4 regions of the Streptomyces sp. CNT360 genome follow, and region 3 is predicted to be linked to each of the others. Evidence: riboswitches for the same ligand, from Rfam matches in the RefSeq annotation. Region 3 holds a riboswitch; each other region holds the start of a gene.
The links. Region 3 has a riboswitch for cobalamin ahead of metE (5-methyltetrahydropteroyltriglutamate--homocysteine S-methyltransferase). Riboswitches for the same ligand answer to the same signal wherever they lie in the genome.
Positions count from the first base shown of each region.

Region 1: another riboswitch for cobalamin. It lies ahead of H297_RS0125150 (CoA-acylating methylmalonate-semialdehyde dehydrogenase); the one in region 3 lies ahead of metE (5-methyltetrahydropteroyltriglutamate--homocysteine S-methyltransferase).
Region 2: another riboswitch for cobalamin. It lies ahead of H297_RS35150 (cobalamin biosynthesis protein); the one in region 3 lies ahead of metE (5-methyltetrahydropteroyltriglutamate--homocysteine S-methyltransferase).
Region 4: another riboswitch for cobalamin. It lies ahead of H297_RS0102225 (ribonucleoside-diphosphate reductase subunit alpha); the one in region 3 lies ahead of metE (5-methyltetrahydropteroyltriglutamate--homocysteine S-methyltransferase).

Region 1 covers NZ_AUKO01000038.1:37,963-43,069, reverse strand. Annotated here, with positions in the region: gene H297_RS38260 (XRE family transcriptional regulator) at 360-1,796, shown strand; cobalamin riboswitch at 1,851-2,037, shown strand; gene H297_RS0125150 (CoA-acylating methylmalonate-semialdehyde dehydrogenase) at 2,238-3,737, shown strand; gene H297_RS0125145 (acyl-CoA dehydrogenase family protein) at 3,743-4,894, shown strand; gene H297_RS0125140 (enoyl-CoA hydratase/isomerase family protein) at 4,891-5,107, shown strand, end outside.
Region 2 covers NZ_AUKO01000003.1:42,175-47,281, forward strand. Annotated here, with positions in the region: gene H297_RS0107615 (hypothetical protein) at 1-61, opposite strand, end outside; gene H297_RS0107620 (alpha/beta fold hydrolase) at 343-1,509, opposite strand; gene H297_RS0107625 (inorganic phosphate transporter) at 1,796-3,133, shown strand; gene H297_RS0107630 (hypothetical protein) at 3,254-3,466, shown strand; cobalamin riboswitch at 3,614-3,735, shown strand; gene H297_RS35150 (cobalamin biosynthesis protein) at 3,932-5,008, shown strand; gene H297_RS0107640 (cobyric acid synthase) at 5,005-5,107, shown strand, end outside.
Region 3 covers NZ_AUKO01000018.1:225,490-230,596, forward strand. Annotated here, with positions in the region: gene H297_RS0117000 (hypothetical protein) at 10-324, opposite strand; gene metE (5-methyltetrahydropteroyltriglutamate--homocysteine S-methyltransferase) at 409-2,733, opposite strand; cobalamin riboswitch at 2,892-3,116, opposite strand; gene aceB (malate synthase A) at 3,555-5,107, opposite strand, start outside.
Region 4 covers NZ_AUKO01000001.1:513,356-518,462, forward strand. Annotated here, with positions in the region: gene H297_RS0102210 (DUF3311 domain-containing protein) at 25-333, shown strand; gene mctP (monocarboxylate uptake permease MctP) at 330-2,006, shown strand; gene H297_RS0102220 (GNAT family N-acetyltransferase) at 2,104-2,601, shown strand; cobalamin riboswitch at 2,669-2,805, shown strand; gene H297_RS0102225 (ribonucleoside-diphosphate reductase subunit alpha) at 2,914-5,107, shown strand, end outside.

The DNA of each region.
Region 1 (5,107 bases), on a different contig from region 3:
GATGTGGCATCGAGTGCCACAATGAGTGCGTGGCGATCCGTGCCAGTGGTGCGGCCCGCCGAAGCCGAAGGGTGAGACGATGCGTGCGTCCGCCATGAAACGGCCGGGATCTCCGACGTCAGGGCGTGAATCGTGCCCCGGTTTTCTTTGCGGTCGCCGGTCTCCGGCGGGCCGTACAAGGAATGTGCCACTGGCACCCAGTGCCATCAAGGGGGAAACGCTGCTAAGTTCTGCGTATCTTTCCGTGCTCATTTGCCAAGGTTGCGAAGGCGCGGGAGGAGGGAAGCGGCGTCTCGGAGTGCCGAGTTCCCGGGTGGTGGAGTCCACGCGGGCGCGAGTGAGGGGAGGACCGGTCGGCGATGAGCAAGACATACGCGGGAGCGCGCCTGCGCCGACTGCGCGAGGAGCGCCGTCTCAACCAGGCGGAACTCGCCCGCAGGCTGGGGATTTCGCCCAGCTACCTGAACCAGATGGAGCACGACTCCAGGCCGCTGACGGTTCCGGTGCTGCTGCGTCTGACCGAAGTGTTCGGCATCGACCCCGACTTCTTCTCCGGGCGGGACACCAGCCGGCTCGTGGCCGACTTGCGGGACGCGCTGGCGGGTGAGATCGCCGCCGCCCGCGTCTCACCTGCCGATCTGCCGGAGCTGGCCGCGCGGATGCCCCAGGTGGCCGCCGTCCTGGTCGACCTGGGCAGGCGCAACCAGAGCCTCGCCGAGCGGTTGTCCGAACCCTCCGAGCCGCAGGGGGAGGCCGCCACGGCGGTGTATCCGCGTACCGCGCACGAGGAGATCCGGGAGTTCTTCTACCGCCGTCAGAACTACCTGCACGAGACCGACCTCGCCGCCGAAGACCTCGCCGTCCGTATCGGCGCCAGGCCGGGGGAGGTGCTGGCCGCGCTGACCAGGCGTCTGGAGAAGCACGGTGTGCGTCTGGCGGCGGATTCCGCCCGGCAACACCGCTACGATCCCGAGACCCGGGTCCTGCACCTTGCCCCCACGCTGCGGCCGGGGCAGCGGGCCTTCCGGATGGCCACGCAGCTCGCGCTGATCGAGCACGAGGACGAGCTGTCGGCTCTCGCGGCAGAGGACTTCGATCCCGGCTCGCAGGCGTGGACGCTGGCCCGCATCGGCATCGCCCACTACTTCGCCGCCGCCCTGATCCTGCCCTATCGGGCCTTCCACGCGGCGGCCGAGGAGGTGCGCTACGACATCGAGTTGCTGACCGATCGCTTCGGCCTCGGGTACGAGACGGTGTGCCACCGCCTCAGCACGCTCCAGCGGCCCAGGCTGCGGGGTGTGCCCTTCTCCTTCGTCCGCGTCGACCGGGCGGGCAACCTCTCCAAGCAGCAGTCCGCCACTGACTTCCACTTCTCCCGTGGGGGCGGGACGTGTCCGCTGTGGGGTGTGTACGACGCGTTCGCCTCGCCCGGGCGTATCCGTGTCCAGGTCGGCTCCATGCCCGACGGACAGCGTCATCTGTGGACCGCGCGCACCGTCACCCGGCACCGGGGCGGCTGGGGCGAGCCGGGCAAGACCTTCGTCATCGCGCTGGGTTGCGAGATCCGCCACGCCTCCCGGCTCGTCTACTCCGACGGGCTCGACCTTTCCAACGCGTCCGCCGCCACGCCGATCGGCATGGGCTGCCGGGTGTGCGAGCGCACCGCCTGCCCGCAGCGTGCCGTGCCGCCCCTCGACCGGGCCCTGGCGATCGACGAGAACAGCAGTACGTTCGTGCCGTATCCGGTGGCGGCCCCGTCCGGCGATGCGCGGGAGGTGCCCTTCGCCGGGGAGTGAACAGGGTCCGTCTGCCCGTCCCGGGGTGGACGTACTTGGACGTCCAACTATATTGTCGAGGGCAAGGTCCGCGGTGTCAGGGAAGCCGGTGCGAGTCCGGCACGGTCCCGCCACTGTGACCGGGGAGCGCGCTCTCCATGCGTCGAAGGCCACTGGCGAACGGCCCGTTCGTCCGCCGGGAAGGCCGGGGAGCGTGCGCTGATCCGGGAGTCAGGATACCGGCCGCGGTGTTCGTATCCGTGTTGTCCACGAGGATGGAGAGACACGCATGGCACCGGTGCGCATCCACGATCCCGGCACGTCGGTCGGCCGGGCACCTGACCCCGCGCCGTAGGGGTATTCCGCCACGCGCTTCCCCGCGCGCCGCCCGCACGCCGGCCACCGCCCGTGTGCGCTACGGCCGCGCCATCCCCGGATCCCACCTGACGAGAGCAGGCTCTCTTGATCCGTGAACTGGCACATTTCGTAGGCGGTAAGCACACCCCGGGCGCCTCGGGTGCTTACGGCGACGTGTACGACCCCAACACCGGCGAGGTGCAGGCCCGGGTGCCGCTGGCGGGCGCCGAGGAGGCCCGGGCCGCGATCGCCGACGCGGCGGCGGCCCAGCCCGGATGGGCCGCCTGGAATCCGCAGCGGCGCGCCCGTGTGCTGCTGCGCTTCCTCCAACTCGTGGAGGAGGAACGCGAGTCGCTCGCACGGCTGCTCTCCTCCGAGCACGGCAAGACCGTAGCGGACGCGCACGGCGACCTTCAGCGCGGACTGGAGGTCGTCGAATTCGCAGCGGGCATCCCGCACCTGCTCAAGGGGGAGTTCACCGACAACGCAGGCAGTGGCATCGACGTGCACTCGCTGCGCGAGCCGCTCGGCGTCGTAGCGGGGATCACTCCGTTCAACTTCCCCGCGATGATCCCGCTGTGGCAGGCGGCACCGGCTCTGGCCTGCGGTAACGCATTCCTCCTGAAGCCCTCGGAGCGGGATCCCTCGGTGCCGTTGCGGCTCGCCGAGCTGTTCGTGGAGGCGGGGCTGCCCCCGGGCGTACTGAACGTCGTCCACGGCGGCAAGGAGACCGTCGACATCCTGCTGGAGGACCCCCGTGTCGAGGCGGTCGGCTTCGTCGGCTCCACCCCCGTGGCGGAACGGATCTATGCCACGGCCGCCGCGCACGGCAAGCGCGCACAGTGCTTCGGCGGGGCCAAGAACCACCTGATCGTGATGCCCGACGCCGATCTCGACCAGGCGGTCGACGCGCTGATCGGCGCGGGGTACGGCTCGGCCGGCGAGCGCTGCATGGCCGTCTCGGTGGCCGTGCCCGTCGGCGAGGCGACAGCCGACGCGCTGGTGGAGCGGCTCAAGGAGCGGATCGGCACGCTGCGGATCGGGCGTTCCGACGACACGGACGCGGACTTCGGTCCGCTGGTGGGGCAGGACGCCGTCGAGCGGGTCCGCTCCTACGTGGATCTCGGAGTCGAGGAGGGGGCCGAACTCGTCGTGGACGGCAGGGACTTCCGTCTCCCGGACCACCAGGACGGCTTCTTCGCCGGTGCCTCCCTCTTCGACCGGGTCACCCCGGGCATGCGCATCCACCAGGAGGAGATCTTCGGCCCCGTGCTGTCCGTCGTGCGCGCGGCCGACTACGAGGAGGCGCTGCGCCTGGCCACCGAGCACCCGTACGGCAACGGCGTGGCGATCTTCACCAGGGACGGGGACACCGCCCGCGACTTCACCCGCCGCGTGAACACCGGCATGGTCGGCGTCAACGTGCCGATCCCGGTGCCCGTCGCCTACCACACCTTCGGCGGCTGGAAGCGCTCCGGCTTCGGGGATCTCAACCAGCACGGACCCGACTCCATCCGCTTCTGCACCCGGACCAAGACCGTCACCTCGCGCTGGCCCTCCGGGGTCAAGGAAGGCGCGAGCTTCACCCTCCCCACGATGCGGTGAGCGCGATGACCGGTACCGCCCTTCTCACCGAGGACCAGGCGGCCCTCGTCGAAGCCACCCTGGACTTCACACAGGACCACCTCGCGCCGCACGCGGTCGAGTGGGACCGCGACAAGCACTTCCCCGTCGATGTGCTGCGCAAGGCCGCAGGACTGGGACTCGGCGGCATCTACGTCCGGGAGGAGGCCGGCGGCTCGGCGCTGAGCAGGGCCGACGGCGTGCTCGTCTTCGAGACCCTGGCCTCCGGCTGCCCGTCGGTGGCCGGGTACCTGTCCATCCACAACATGGTCGCCTGGATGATCGACCACTACGGAAGCGATCCCCAACGGGGGCGGTGGCTGCCCCGGCTGTGTGCCATGGAGGACCTGGGCAGCTACTGCCTGACCGAGCCCGAAGCCGGCTCCGACGCAGCGGCGCTGCGTACCCGAGCCGTGCGTGAGGGGGACGAGTACGTCCTGACCGGGGTCAAGCAGTTCATCTCCGGCGCCGACGCCTCGCAGCTCTACCTCGTCATGGCACGCACCGGCGGGGACGGGGCACGCGGGGTCTCCGCCTTCCTGGTCGACAGGAACGACCCGGGACTCTCCTTCGGGCCGAACGAGTCGAAGATGGGCTGGAACGCCCAGCCCACCCGACAGGTCGTCCTCGAACAGGTCCGGGTCCCGGCCGACCGGCTGCTCGGACGCGAGGGTGACGGCTTCCGCATCGCCATGAACGGCCTCAACGGCGGGCGCCTGGGCATCGCCGCCTGCTCCTTGGGCGGCGCCCGCAGCGCGCTGAGTGCCGCGCTGTCCTATCTCGCCGACCGGGAGGCGTTCGGCGCGCGTCTGCTCGACGCCGACTCCCTGCGCTTCCAGCTCGCCGACATGGAGACCGAACTGGCCGCGGCCCGCGCGCTCGTCCAGCAGGCGGCACGCGCTCTCGACCTCGGCGATCACCAGGCACCACAGATGTGCGCGATGGCCAAGCGGTTCGCCACCGACACCGGCTACTCCGTGGCCGACCGGGCGCTGCAACTGCACGGCGGATACGGCTACCTGACCGCATACGGCATCGAGAAGATCGTCCGCGACCTGCGGGTCCACCGGATCCTGGAAGGAACCAACGAGATCATGCGACTCATCGTGGCCCGCGGCATGACGGAGGCCCTCCGGTGACCGGCCCCGACGCCGACGGCGAGACGGTCCTGCTCGCTGCCGAGGGACACGCCGGCCGCATCACCCTCAACCGCCCGCGGGCGCTCAACTCCCTCACCCACGCCATGGTGCGGCGCATCGACGCCGCCCTGGACGAGTGGGAGCGGGACCCTGCCGTACGGACGGTGGTGCTCGACGGGGCGGGGGAGCGGGGACTGTGCGCGGGCGGCGACA
Region 2 (5,107 bases), on a different contig from region 3:
GGCGGACGGCGTCGCCGAGGCTGGCCCGCGCGTAGCGGGCGAGCTGGTCGCGGGGGAGCATGCCGTCCGGGGGCCGGGGCGTCCGGGCGGCGCGCCGCGTCGTGACAGTGCGCCGGGCAGCGGCGACGGGCTGTCGTGGGACGAGGCGGAGCCGGTTGTCTCGCGGGGTACGGGACGTCGTCACAGGAGCAGTCTTCACGCTGTGCCCGGGAAACCCAAACCTGGGGTGCCATATCCGGTCGCACCCGTCGCTCGTCGCGCTTCCGTCCGGGCGGGCGGACGCCGCACTCTGAGTGGTCCTCAGCGTGACGTGCCGTCAGGCGGCCGGGTCGGGCGCGTCCCTCACATGAAGGGGGTGAGGAAGCGGCGCAACTTCTCCTCGTACGCGTGCGGGTCGGCGTTCCACATGGCCGCGTGCGGGGCGTGGGTGATCCGGTGCAGGGAGACGAGCTTCTCGCGGCGTGCCGCCAGCGCGCGGGATGCCTCCCAGGGGGCGATGGTGTCGGCGGGGCCGTGCAGCACCAGGGTGGGCACGGTGAGTCCGGCGGGGTCCACCAGCGGCGCATGCGGCCCCTCGGGCAGCCCGGCACGGCCCTGGACGGCGCGGACGACCAGCGGCAGCAGCACGCGGGGGGTGCCGCGGGAGCCGGCCAGCGCGCGGACGGTGTGCTGCCAGTCCAGGACGGGCGAGTCCAGCACCAGGCCGACGACCCGGTCGCGCAGGGGGGAGTGCGCGGCTGCCTGCGCAGCCATCGTGGCGCCGGTGGACCAGCCGTGCAGGATCACCCGCTGGGCGCCGTGCTGGACGGCGTAGCGGATGGCGGCGTCCAGGTCCCGCCACTCGGAGTTGCCCAGGTGGCCGATGCCGTCGGGGGGCGGGGGCGCCCCGGGGTCGCCGCGGTAGCTGATGTCCAGCACCGGCAGCCGGCTGCTCACGTAGAAGGGCAGCAGCGTCATGGGGTGCTCGCGGGTGGCGCCGAGGCCGTGCACGGTGATGACCCAGGCGGTGCGGTCGCCGGGGACGAACCAGGCGGGCAGCGGGCCGAGCTCTCCGGGGATGGCCACGTCCGTGTACTCCACCCCCAGCGCCTCGCCGGGGTCGCCCACGTGGACCTGCGGAGTGAGGCGGACGGTCGTGCCGGTGCCGAGGCTGCCCCGGGTGACGCGGCGCAGTTCGCGGACCACTGTGTGCGGGTGGCGCTGCGCCGCCGTCTCGTGCTCCATGACGGGCCCGACGACGGCGTGCACGCCGCGTCCGGTCAGCCCGTAGACGCCCGGGAGGTGGGCGGCCAGGGAGCGGGTGACACAGACACGGCCGTCGTCGTGCGACTGGACGGTCAGGCGAGTGCCCTCGAACCCGGCGGTGGGTCTGCTTCCCGCCGTGCTGCCCTCGCCGCGGGCGCGCGGCGGGCGGAGCGCGACGTCGGCGGCGTACCGCCCGGCCGCCAGGGCGGCCGCGCCGGTGCCGAGCACGGTGGACGCGGCCAGTGCCGCGGTTCGCAGTCGCATCCTCACCAGGTTGACGCGTCAGGCCGGGTCAAACCAGCGGACCGCGCCGGGAGGGTGACGGCCGCCCGGGGTAACCGCAGGTGGCGAGGGGGTCCGACCGGTGCCGTGAACTCTCGTTGCGGGGTGTCTTCTCAGCCCGTCGGCACGCCACGAACACGGTGTGACGTGGAGCACACAACAGTCGTCAGGGGGTGACACCTCGACGCCCGCCCCAGTTCACCTGCTGTTCACTCGGCGTCCCTACGTTCACGGCGTTACTGCCCCTCGAACTGATTGTGCCTGGTGCATGGAACACATCACGCTTCTCATCGGGATCGTGATCGTCACGGCCTTGGTGTTCGACTTCACGAACGGCTTCCACGACACGGCCAACGCCATGGCCACCACCATCTCCACGGGGGCGCTGGCCCCGCGTGCGGCAGTGGCCATGTCCGCGGTCCTCAACCTCCTCGGCGCGTTCCTGTCCGTCGAGGTGGCCAAGACCATCTCCTCGGGAATCATCGATGAAGGTTCCGGCATCCGGCCCGAAGTGATCTTCGCCGGGCTGGTGGGTGCGATCGTCTGGAACCTGCTGACCTGGCTCGCCGGGCTGCCCTCCAGTTCCTCGCACGCCCTGATGGGCGGCCTGATCGGTGCGACCCTCGCCGCGGTCGGCACGGGCGCGGTCAACGGCGACGTCGTCGTCATGAAGGTCCTCGTCCCGGCGCTGGCGGCGCCGCTGGTCGCCGGTGTCGCCGCCCTGTGCGCCACCCGGCTCACCTACCGCCTCACCCGCCGCATCGACGAGGGGCAGACCGCCCGGGGTTACCGCGCCGGCCAGATCACCTCGGCGGCCCTGGTCTCCCTGGCGCACGGCACCAACGACGCGCAGAAGACCATGGGCGTCATCACGCTCGCCCTGATCACCGGCGGTGCCCTGGCTCCCGGTGCCGACCCGCCGGTGTGGGTCATCGCCTCCGCGGGACTCGCCATCGCGCTGGGCACCTACCTCGGCGGCTGGCGCATCATCCGCACCATGGGCAAGGGCATCACCGACATCCGCCCCCCGCAGGGCTTCGCCGCCCAGACCGGCGCGGCGGCCACCATCCTGGCCTCCTCGCACATCGGCTTCTCCCTCTCCACCACGCATGTGTGCTCCGGCGCGATCATGGGGTCGGGGCTGGGCCGCAAGGGCAGCGTGGTGCGGTGGGGCACGGCGGGACGCATGGTCGTCGGCTGGGCTCTCACCCTGCCCGCGGCCGGTCTGGTCGCGGCGGGCGCGGCGCTGCTGGCCGAGCAGGGCGACTGGGGTGTCACGACGGTCGCCGTCCTCACCCTGGCGATCTGCGGCGCCATCTGGGCCCGCTCGCGGCGTTCCCCGGTGGACCACACCAACGTCAACGCGGCGGAGCCCGCCGCGGAGTCCGCCATACCGGCCCCGGCGGCGACGCCGGAGCCCCAGCCGCAGCCCGGGTCCGCACCGGAGCGGGAGCCGGCCGGGGTGGTCACCTCCGCCGTGCGGGCCGTCTCCCCGCCGCCGCCTCCGGCGGGTGTGGGCCTCGCTTCCGCCCTCCCCGGCGAAACCGCACCGAGCGAGCACGCCCGCTCCTCGGGCCGCCCCGCGTCCGCGGGCAGCCTCTCCTGAGACCCGTTCCCGGTCCCGGGGCGCGCCCCGGGACCGGGAACGGGCTCGGGCCGCCCGTCCTCCCGGACGGGACACGCCTCATGGTCGGAATGGTCGGAAAGGCCGGAAAGGGATGACCACATGAACATCGACTGGGCCGCTCTCGGCCAGGTCTTCGGTGTCAGCCTGCTGGCGACCGTCGCGCTCGTCGGCGTCTTCACCCTCGGCATCGTCGCGACCTCCGCCCGCGGCGCCGGTGCCTCCCCCTCCCCCCTCGCCCGCGCCGGCGGTTTCGCCTGCTTCGCGCTGTGCCTGGCCGCGGTGGCCTACGGGATCCACCTGATCGCGGCCTAGGCTCCACGGCGCGCGGGCATCTCCTGCGCCGGGGCCCGGCGTTCGGGGCGGCGTGGGGGATCACACACCTCCCCGTCGCAGGTCAAGGGCGAGTTGACGGGGTCTGCCGGGCGTGGTGGACTGCCGGTGCCCAACGGCGGCATGGAGAGGAAGCCGGTGCGAATCCGGCGCGGTCCCGCCACTGTCACCGGGGAGCGCCACTCCAGCGATGCCACGGCCCGGTGCGGGCTGGAAGGCGGGGGCGGCGCGGATCCGGGAGCCAGGAGACTCTCGCCGTCGGTCGAGTCGAGCCAGGGCGAGGACCCTGAGTGAGGACACCGTCATGCGTGGCTGCGCCGCCCTGGCCGCCTTTCCGCCGATACCCGCGCCTTCGCCCCTGTCCGCCTCGTCGCGGGGCGTCTCCGTTCTCGACCCGGGTGTGCGCGTCGGATCCCTCGCGTGACCGGCCCCCGTCGTGCGGGCTCCATGACACGGGCCGCCGGGGTCCAGGTGGCCGGCGCCCTCGCCGGGTACGCCGCCGACGCGCTGTGGGGGGACCCCCGGCGCGGCCACCCCGTCGCCGCCTTCGGGCGGGCCGCGGCCGCGGTGGAGCGGCGCCTGTGGCGTGACCACCGGGGCGCCGGGGCCTGCTATGTCGCGCTGTGTGCGGGCGGCGCCGTCGCCCTCGGACGGGCCGCCGAGAGCTCGGCCCGCGTCGTCGGACGCCGGCCCCTTGCCGGGCTCGCCGTGACGGCAGCCGCCACCTGGGCGGTGCTCGGCGGTACGTCGCTCATCCGCGAAGCCCGCGCGGTGGCGGGTGCGTTGGAGGCCGGCGATCCGGCGTCGGCCCGCGAGCGGCTGCCCGCGCTGTGCGGCCGGGACCCGCAGGAGCTGGACGTGCAGGACATGGCGCGGGCAGTGGTCGAGTCCGTCGCGGAGAACACCTCCGACGCCGTGGTGGGCGCCCTGGTGTGGGGCGCGCTGGCCGGGGTGCCGGGGCTGCTGGGGTTCCGGGCCGTCAACACGCTTGACGCGATGGTGGGTCACCGCTCGCCGCGGCACCGCAGGTTCGGCTGGGCGGCGGCGCGGCTGGACGACGTGGCGGGCTGCCCAGGCGCCTGGCTGACCGCCGCCCTGGCCGCCCTGGCGGGGCCCGACCCGCGCGGCGCCGTACGGGCGTGGCGCGCGGACGCACACCGGCACCCGAGCCCCAACGCGGGCCCGGTCGAGGCGTCGTTCGCGGGGGCCCTGGGGGTGCGGCTGGGCGGGACGCTGTCGTACGGCGGCCGCACCGAGCACCGTCCGGTCCTCAACGCGCCCGGCCGCCCCGTGCGGACTGCCGACGTGGAACGTGCGGTACGGCTCTCCCGCCGCGTCGGCGCCCTGGCCCTGGCGGCCACCTGCGCGGGTGTCGCAGCCCGCCACGCGGTCGTCGGCGCACTGCGCACCGCGACGACAGGGGGGACAGGGATGCCGGGGACGACAGGGGGGACAGGAACGACAGGAACGGGGCATGCGGGGGCGGGGAAAGGCGGCCGGGCGACGCGGGGAGGAGCGTGGTGAGCGGTCGTGTCGGGGGTGGGCTGTTGGTCGCGGGAACGACCTCGGACGCCGGCAAGAGCGTGGTCACGGCGGGCATCTGCCGCTGGCTGGCCCGCAAGG
Region 3 (5,107 bases):
GGAGCCGCCTCAGCGCTTCGGCTGCCGCTTCGTCGTGCCCGCACTCCGGCGGGCCCGGTGTATCCGCTCGGGGAGCGCGGTCAGCAGCGAGTCGGCGCCGGGAATGCCGGACGAGGGGTAGGCGCCGTCCCGTCCGCGCAGCGCGGTGTCGAGGGCTTCGAGGTAGTCGGCCGTCTCCAGCAGGGCCTCACGCAGCGTGCGCATCCGTACGCTCTGGCCGCCGAGTTGCCGCCGCATGGCAGCGAGGTTCTCGAAGTCGTGCGGGGTGAGAGCCACCATGGGCTTCCCGTCGATGACGATGTGCTGTGGAGGTCTCCTGGCCATGCCGCCTCCTGTTCGGTGTGCCGACTCGTCTCGTGCCCTGGCGGGGGCGGGCGGTACGGCGTCCGCCCCCGCCGAGGACGTGTCTCAGGACGTGCTGGCGGGCAGCTCCGTGCGGACGGTTCGTGCGGCGGCGACCAGGTTCTCCAGGGAGGCCCGGGTCTCGGGCCAGCCGCGGGTCTTCAGGCCGCAGTCGGGGTTGACCCACAGGCGGTCGGCGGGAATGGCTTCGAGGCCCTTGCGCAGCAGGGCTGTGGCCTCCTCGGTGCTGGGGACGCGGGGGGAGTGGATGTCGTAGACGCCTGGACCGGCCTCGCGCGGGTAGCCGTGCTCGGCCAGTTCGTGTGCGACCTGCATGTGGGAGCGGGCTGCTTCCAGGCTGATGACGTCGGCGTCGAGGTCGTCGATGGCCTGGACGATGTCGCCGAACTCGGCGTAGCACATGTGGGTGTGGATCTGGGTGGCCGGGCGGACGCCCGCGGTGGAGAGGCGGAAGGCATCGGTCGCCCAGGCGAGGTAGACGTCGCGGTCGGCGGCGCGCAGCGGGAGGGTCTCGCGCAGCGCGGGCTCGTCGACCTGGATGACCGAAGTACCCGCGGCCTCCAGATCGCTGACCTCGTCGCGCAGGGCGAGGGCGACCTGGCGTGCTGTCTCTCCGAGGGGCTGGTCGTCGCGGACGAAGGACCAGGCGAGCATGGTGACCGGGCCCGTCAGCATGCCCTTGACGGGGCGCCGGGTCAGCGACTGGGCATAGGTGGTCCAGCGGACCGTCATCGGTTCGGGGCGGGAGATGTCGCCGGCCAGGACCGGCGGGCGCACGTAGCGGGTGCCGTAGGACTGGACCCAGCCGTGCTGGGTGGCCAGGTAGCCGGTGAGCTGCTCGGCGAAGTACTGCACCATGTCGTTGCGCTCGGGCTCACCGTGCACGAGCACGTCGATGCCCGCCTTCTCCTGGAAGGCGAGGACGTCGCGGATCTCGGTCTTGATCCGCTCCTCGTACCCCGCCGTGTCGATGCGGCCGGCGCGCAGGTCGGCGCGGGCGGTGCGCAGCTCGGTCGTCTGCGGGAAGGAGCCGATCGTGGTGGTGGGCAGCAGCGGCAGGCCCAGCCGTGCGCGCTGGGCCTTCGTGCGCTCCGCGTAGGGCTGCGAGCGGCGGGTCTCCGCCTCGGTCACCGCAGCGGCGCGGGCCCGCACCGCCGGGTCGTGGGTGAGCGCGGAGTGGGCACGGGAGGCAAGGTCGGCGCGGTTGGCGGACAGCTCAGCGCTGATGGCGTCGGTGCCCTGCGTCAGCCCCTTGGCGAGGGTGACGATCTCGGTGGTCTTCTGCCGGGCGAAGGCCAGCCAGCGCAGCACCTCCGGGTCGAGGTCGCGTTCGGCCTTCGCGTCGAGCGGTACGTGCAGCATCGAGCAGGAGGCCGCGACATCCACCCGGTCGGCGAGACCCAGGAGGGTACCGAGGGTGGCCAGGGACTTCTCCAGGTCGTTGATCCAGATGTTGCGGCCGTTGACGACCCCGGCCACCAGGCGCTTTCCGGGCAGTCCACCGGCCGCGGCGATCGCGTCCAGGTTGGCGGCAGCCGCCTCGGTGAAGTCGATCGCGAGGCCGTCCACCGGAGCCTTGGCCAGGACGGGCAGGGCGTCGCCGAGCCGGTCGAAGTAGGAGGCGACCAACAGCTTCGGCCGGTCGGTGAGCCCGCCCAGTTCGCGACAGGCGCGGGTGGCGGCTTCCAGCTCCTGCGGGGTGCGGTCCTGGACCAGCGCCGGCTCGTCCAGCTGCACCCACTCGGCGCCCGCGGCCCGCAGATCGGCGAGGATCTCCGCGTACACCGGGAGCAGCTTCTCCAGCAGGCTCAGCGGCTCGAAGTCGGCGGCGACACCCGGCGCGGGCTTGGCCAGCAGGAGGTAGGTGACCGGGCCGACGAGGACCGGACGTGCGGTCAGACCCAGCGCCAGCGCCTCCTTCAGCTCGGCGACCTGCTTGGTGGAGTCGGCGGTGAAGACGGTGTCGGGGCCCAGCTCAGGGACGAGGTAGTGGTAGTTGGTGTCGAACCATTTGGTCATCTCCAGCGGCGCCACGTCCTGGGTGCCGCGCGCCATCGCGAAGTACCCGCCCAGCGCATCGGCCTCGACGGCCGTGCGGTGCCGTTCGGGGAGGGCACCGACCATGACGCTGGTGTCCAGCATGTGGTCGTAGTAGGAGAAGTCACCGGTGGGCACCTCGTGGACGCCGGCACCGGCGAGCTGCTGCCAGTTGGCCTTGCGGAGGTCGGCGGCGGTCTGCCGGAGGGCGTCGGCGGTGACGCGGCCCTTCCAGTACCCCTCGACGGCCTTCTTCAGTTCTCGGTTCGGTCCCTGGCGGGGGTAGCCGTACACGGTGGCCCGTGCTGCCGCGGCTGCGGACTTCGCTGTCACGGAGATCTCCTTCGCGAGACGTCTCGTCGGATACCGGCGAGCACGAGGAGCGAAGGTGACGGAGTACCGGCGGGCGACGGATGCGCGGCCTGCGTCCGTCCACCGGGATATCTGCGCCGACCTGCCCTCGAGGTCACCGGAATGTCCGCACACACAGGGGCGTGTGCGGGCAACGGGCAGGTCTTCGGACTCGCGGGCGCGCGTGCCGGTGGGTTCCGGCAGGCTCCTACTGGCCGTCGCTTCCCGGGCCCGGAAGGGTCCAGTGCTGTGTGACGGCGGTCGTTCCCACTCACCGCTGCGGGGCAGTCCCGGATTTCCACCGGGTTCCCTCTTACGACGCTCCCGCCTGGCGGACGGGGCGAACCAGTTGCCCCGCCAGAGTAGACGCACTGCCGCGACGTTGGGTAGTACGCCCCCTCGGCACCCGGTGCCGGGCCTCTGGTCCCGCACCGGGTGCCCGCCCGCGCCGGCCCCTGAGCCGGTACGGGCACGTACCAGGGACCCTCAGCCCTGGTCGTACGCCTGGGACCGGCGGCCGATCGTGCGGCCCGCCAGTCCCGGCTCCATCATGCGCGGCGGCGGCAGCAGCAGCCGCAGCAGCGTGGCGCGGCGTACCGGGGTTCCTCGGACTTCTCGCAGAGGGAGGCGGCGACGGCCGGCACCGTGTCCACCGTGTCCCGCCTGATCAGACCGGCCGGCTCCAGGAGGCCCCACGGGGCGGGGCGCAGCCCTGGCCCGTGTCCGCGTCGGCCGGTGGCCGCCGACGGCACCGATTCTGCCGAGCCGCGGGCACAGCGGGAGCCACGGTGACGCCCCCCGGATCAGGAACTGGCCTCTTGGCCCACGGCGCGGCGCACAAGGTGCCTCGTGTACGCGTCGGTGGTGAAGTAGGCGGGCAGCTCCCGGCCGAGCGCGGCGCGTGCGAGGACCTCGCGGGCTTCGACGGCCAGTGCGTCCGGGTCCTCCTTCGCCAGCGCGGCGCACTCGCTCTCCAGCAGGTCGAGAACGGTGGCGCGGTCGGCGGCGCCGTGCCGCAGCGACTGCCAGATCTGGCAGCGGGCGATCTCGGCCGCGGCGGTGTCCTCCACCAGGCCGTTCAGCGCGAGGGCGCCCCGGCCGCGCAGCCAGGCGTCGATGTAGCGCAGCGCCACCGCCACGTTGGTGCGGACGCCCTCCCGGGTGGGTGGGCCCGCGGTGCGACGGACCGCGAGCAGGTCGCGGGCGGTGACCTCGACATCGGTGCGCAGGTGCTCGATCTGGTGCGGGCGCCCGGCCAGTACGCCCCCGAAGGCCTCACGGCAGGTGGGCACCAGCGCTGGGTGGGCCACCCAGGAACCGTCGAACCCGTCCTGGGCCTCCCGCTCCTTCTCCAGCCGCACTGCCGCCAGCGAGGCGTCGTCCGCGTGCACACCGCCCCCGGGGATCTGCGCGGTCATGCACCCGACGGCGTGGGCCCCGCGCTTGTGGCAGGTCTGCACGAGCAGGTCGGTGTAGGCCCGAAGGAACGGAACGGTCATGGTGACCGCCGTCCGGTCGGGGAGGACGAAGTCGGGCCGGTGTGCGTAGTTCTTGACGAGGCTGAACAGATAGTCCCAGCGGCCGGCGTTGAGACCCGCGCTGTGCTCGCGGAGCTCGTAGAGGATCTCCTCCATCTCGAAGGCCGCGGTGACGGTCTCTATCAGCGCGGTGGCCCGCACGGTGCCGCGGGGAATCCCCAGCAGGTCCTGGGCGAGGACGAACACGTCGTTCCACAGCCGGGCCTCGTAGTGGTTCTCCAGCTTGGGGAGGTAGAAGTACGGGCCCCGTCCGGCGTCGATCTGCCGCCGCCCGCAGTGGAACAGATACAGCCCGAAGTCCACGAGGGAGGCGGAGGGAGCGCGGCCGTCGACGCGCAGGTGCTCCTCGGTCAGGTGCCAGCCGCGCGGGCGCACGACGATCGTGGCGAGCCGGTCCGGTGCGCCGAGCCGGTACTCCTTGCCCGAGGGTGCGGTGAAGTCGAGGCGCCGTGCGCACGCGTCGCGCAGCACGAGCTGACCGCCCACGATGTTCTGCCAGGTAGGAGAGGTGGCGTCCTCGAAGTCGGCCATCCACACCTGGGCACCGGAGTTGAGCGCGTTGACGGCCGTTCGGCGGGTGGGAGGTGCGCTGAGCTCGACGCGGCGATCGGCCAGACCGGGCGCGGGCGGCGCCACCCGCCAGTCGGGGTCCTCGCGGATCCGGGCGGTGGCCACCGAGAAGTCCAGCGGTTCACCGGAGTTCAGCCGCAGCGTACGACGGCGGCGCTCCGTCAGGATCCGCTGCCGGCGCTCCTCGAACGCGGTGTGCAGGCGGCCGATGAACTCCAGAGCCTCGGGGGTGAGGATCTCGTCGTGCC
Region 4 (5,107 bases), on a different contig from region 3:
TCCGAACGAGGACGGAGCACGCACATGTCCGCACCACCCCCGACGGCCGGGAAAAGACGCCCGGTCATCACCCCGGCACGCGTCGTGGCGGGCCTGTGCCTGTTCGCGCCGTTCGTCGGCATCCTGTGGGTGGGCTCCTACGCCCGTGTCGAGCCGACGCTGATCGGTGTCCCGTTCTTCTACTGGTACCAGATGCTGTGGGTGCTGGTCTCCGCCGTGCTCACGTCGATCGCCTACCGCATCGTGCGCCGGGAACAGGCGGCCGCGCGGCGTGCCGTGGCCGCCGGCACCGTCGCCGAGGCCGCCGCGGCGGAAAGCGGTGAGGCCCGATGAAGGACGTCAACGGCATCGCACTCGCCGTCTTCATCTTCTTCTTCGTCCTCGTCACCGTGATGGGTTTCCGCGCCGCCCGGTGGCGGAAAGCGGCGAACGAGAACAGCCTGGACGAATGGGGGCTGGGCGGCCGCAGTTTCGGTACCTGGATCACCTGGTTCCTGCTCGGCGGCGACCTGTACACCGCCTATACCTTCGTGGCCGTTCCGGCGGCCATCTACGCGGCCGGCGCCTCGGGATTCTTCGCGGTGCCGTACACCATTCTCGTCTACCCGCTGATCTTCACCTTCCTGCCCCGCCTCTGGTCGGTCTCGCACCGGCACGGATATGTGACCACGTCCGATTTCGTGCGCGGCCGGTTCGGCTCGCGGGGCCTCTCGCTCGCCGTCGCGGTGACCGGCATCCTGGCGACGATGCCCTACATCGCGCTGCAACTGGTGGGCATCCAGGCGGTGCTGGACGTGATGGGCATCGGCGGTACGGAATCCACCAACTGGTTCATCAAGGACCTGCCGCTGCTGATCGCCTTCGGCGTCCTGGCCGCCTACACCTACTCCTCCGGGCTACGCGCCCCGGCGCTGATCGCGTTCGTCAAGGACGCACTCATCTACCTGGTCATCGCCGTCGCCATCGTCTACATCCCGATCAAACTCGGCGGCTTCGACGACATCTTCGCCAAGGCGGGCGACGCCCTCTCCCAGAAGAACCCGGCAACCGGACAACCCCGCGGCGAGATCGTCAGCGGTGACAAGTCGCAGTGGGCGTACGCCACCCTCGCCTTCGGCTCCGCGCTCGCCCTGTTCATGTATCCGCACTCGATCACGGCGACGCTCTCCGGCAAGAACCGGAACGTCATCCGGCGCAACACCACCATTCTGCCGCTGTATTCGCTGATGCTGGGGCTGCTGGCACTGCTCGGATTCATGGCGATCGCCGCCGGCGTCAAGGTGGACAACGGCCAACTCGCCATTCCGCAGCTTTTCGAGGACATGTTCCCCGACTGGTTCACCGGCGTCGCCTTCGCCGCCATCGGTATCGGCGCCCTGGTGCCGGCCGCCATCATGTCCATCGCGGCGGCCAACCTGTTCACCCGCAACATCTACAAGGACTTCCTCAAGCCGAACGCCACGCCCGAACAGGAGACCAAGGTCTCCAAGCTCGTCTCCCTGCTGGTCAAGGTCGGCGCCCTCGTCTTCGTCCTGGGCATGGACAAGACCGTGGCCATCAACTTCCAGCTGCTGGGCGGCATCTGGATCCTGCAAACCTTCCCCGCGCTGGTCGGCGGCCTGTTCACCCGCTGGTTCCACCGCTGGGCGCTGCTGGCCGGCTGGGCCGTCGGCATGGTCTACGGCACGGTCGCCGCGTACGGCGTCGCCAGCCCCGCCCAGAAGCACTTCGGCGGCAGCAACGACGTCATCCCCGGCATCGGGGAGACCGGCTACATCGGCGTGACGGCATTCGTGGCGAACGTGGCCGTGACCGTGGTCGGCACGCTGGTGCTCCGGGCCCTCAAGGCGCCCGCAGGCATCGACGAGACCCGGCCGGAGGACTACACGGCCGACGCCCCGCAGCCCGGTACCGCCCCGGCGAAGGACCCGGCACCGACGGTCTCCACCGGCAAGGGGCCGGACACCGGCGAGGACCCCCAGGTGGAGGCCACCGCCGCGCACTGAGGCCGCAGCCGCGCTTCCGGCGCGGCCGGAACCGCCCTGACACCCGCTCCCGTTCTGCACGGGGGCGGGTGTCGGTGTCACGGGCCATGATGGCGGCATGGACCTCACCATCCGGGCCGCCCGGCCCGACGAGTACGCCGAGACCGGAGAGTTGGTCGCCCGCGCCTACCTGGACGGCGGGCTGTTGGACTTCGGCGAGGACGATCCGTATCTGACGACCCTGCGCGACGCCGCCTCCCGCGCCGCCCAGGCGGAGCTGCTGGTGGCCGAGGACGGGCGGGGAACGGTGCTCGGCACGGTCACCTTCGTCGGCGCCGGCGGGCCGTACGCGGAGCGCGCGGCCGAGGGCGAGGGCGAGTTCCGGATGCTCGCCGTGCGCCAGGGCGCGCGGGGGCGCGGAGTGGGCGAGGCGCTGGTGACCGCCTGCGTGGAGCGGGCCCGCGCCCTGGGCCTGCGCGGGCTGGTGCTCTCCACCCAGCGGCACATGTTCGCGGCGCACCGGCTCTACGAGCGGCTCGGTTTCGTACGGACGCCCGAGCGGGACTGGTGCCCGGTCGAGGACGTCCCCCTGTGGGCCTACACCCTGGCGCTGTGACGGCGCCACACCGACACACCGCACCGAACAAGACACAAGATATGGGGGGTCACAGCCAGGGGGCCACAACATGTATGCTCCCTCACGGCCGTCGCCACTGACGCAGGGGAACCCGGTGCGAATCCGGGACTGTCCCGCAACGGTGTGCGGAGCAGCTCGGTGCTGCCCGCGAGTCCGATCACCTGCCGGCGCCGGCATCGACACGTCCGGGTCTCGTGGACTGGGCCGGCGGACGGAGCGCGGAGGGCCTGTCCTGCCCGCTCCCCCACGCCGTGCCCCGCCGCGAGCACGAGCAGCGAGGGAGAGCATCGCGTGACCATCGCCCCCACCGCCCCGTCACCCAGTCAGGAGCGGACCCCTCCAGGCTCCGGCCCGGACCCCGCCACGGACGCGGCGGACGGCCCCGCCGCCGCCCTGAGCGAAACCCTCACGGCGCTGGCCGCGGGCCTCCCCGACGCGGACCCGGCCCCCGTGCTCGCGGCGGCGCTGCGCGGGCGTGCCCCGGCGGCCACAGCGGCCGACCTGCGCACGCTGGCCGTCGAGGCCGCCGCGGGTCTCATCAGCGAGGAGCCGTCCTACTCGGCGCTCGCGGCCCGGCTGTTGACCCTCGCGATCCGTGACGAGACGGCGGCCGCCGGTGCCACCAGCTTCTCGGCGTCTTCGGCCCTCGGCCACGCCGAGGGGCTGATCGCCGAGCGCACCCACGCCTTCGTGCAGGCGCACGCCGCCGCGCTCGACGCCCTGGTCGAGGAGGCCGTCGCGGAGGGTGCCGACGACAGGTTCGGCTACTTCGGGCTGCGCACCGTGCACTCCCGCTACCTGCTGCGGCATCCCACCACGCGGCAGGTCGTCGAGACGCCGCAGCACTTCTTCCTGCGGGTGGCCTGCGGTCTGGCGGCGGACGAGTCGGCCGAGGCCCTCGCCGAGGTCACCGCGTTCTACCGGCTGCTCAGCTCGCTGGCCTACCTGCCCTCCTCGCCCACCCTGTTCAACTCCGGCACCCGCCACCCCCAGATGTCCTCCTGCTACCTGCTGGACTCCCCCAGGGACGAGCTGGACTCGATCTACGAGCGTTACCACCAGGTGGCCCGCCTGTCCAAGCACGCGGGCGGAATCGGTCTGCCCTTCTCCCGCATCCGCTCCCGCGGCGCACTGATCCGCGGCACCAACGGACACTCCGGCGGCATCGTGCCCTTCCTGCGGACCCTGGACTCCTCGGTCGCCGCGGTCAACCAGGGCGGCCGGCGCAAGGGGGCCGCCTGCGTCTACCTGGAGACCTGGCACGCGGACATCGAGGAGTTCCTCGAACTGCGCGACAACACCGGCGAGGATGCGCGCCGCACCCACAATCTGAACCTCGCGCACTGGATCCCCGACGAGTTCATGCGGCGCGTCGAGGCCGACGCCGACTGGTCGCTGTTCTCCCCCTCGGACGTGCCCGGGCTGGTCGACCTGTGGGGCGCGGAGTTCGACGCCGCCTACCGGGCCGCGGAGGCAGAGGGCCGCGCCGTCAAGCAGGTGCCCGCCCGCCAGCTGTACGGGGCGATGATGCGCACCCTCGCGCAGACCGGCAACGGCTGGATGACCTTCAAGGACACCTCCAACCGCACCGCCAACCAGACCGGCGCGCCCGGACACGTCGTGCACTCCTCGAATCTGTGCACGGAGATCCTGGAGGTCTCCGACGACGGCGAGACCGCCGTGTGCAACCTGGGCTCCGTCAACCTGGCCGCGCACCTGGGCGAGGACGGCCGGATGGACTGGGAACGGCTGGACGCCACGGTCCGCACGGCGGTGACCTTCCTGGACCGCGTGGTGGACATCAACTTCTACCCCACCGAGCAGGCCGCGAGCTCCAACTCCCGCTGGCGGCCGGTCGGTCTCGGCGTGATGGGGCTCCAGGACGTCTTCTTCCGCCTCGGGCTGCCGTTCGACTCCGAGGAGGCCCGCGAGGTGTCCACCCGTATCGCCGAGCGGATCATGCTCGCGGCGTACGAGACCTCCGCCGAGCTGGCCGAACGGCACGGCCCGCTGCCCGCCTGGGAGCTGACCCGCACCGCACGCGGCGTCCTGCACCCCGACCACTACCCGCAGGCGAGCGAGGGCCGCGCCTGGCCGCACCGGTGGGAGGCGCTGCGTACCCGCCTCGCCCGCACCGGGATGCGCAACGCGCTGCTGCTGGCCATCGCACCGACCGCCACCATCGCCGCCATCGCCGGGGTGTACGAGTGCATCGAGCCGCAGGTCTCCAACCTCTTCAAACGCGAGACGCTCAGCGGGGAGTTCCTCCAGGTCAACGCGTATCTGGTGGCCGAGCTCAAGCAGCACGGGCTGTGGAACGCGCGGACCCGCGAAGCGCTGCGCGAGGCCAACGGCTCGGTGCAGGAGCTGCCGGGGGTGCCCGCCCGGGTCCGTGCGCTCTACCGCACCGCGTGGGAGATTCCGCAGCGCGCCCTCATCGACATGGCCGCCGCCCGCACCCCCTACCTGGACCAGAGCCAGTCGC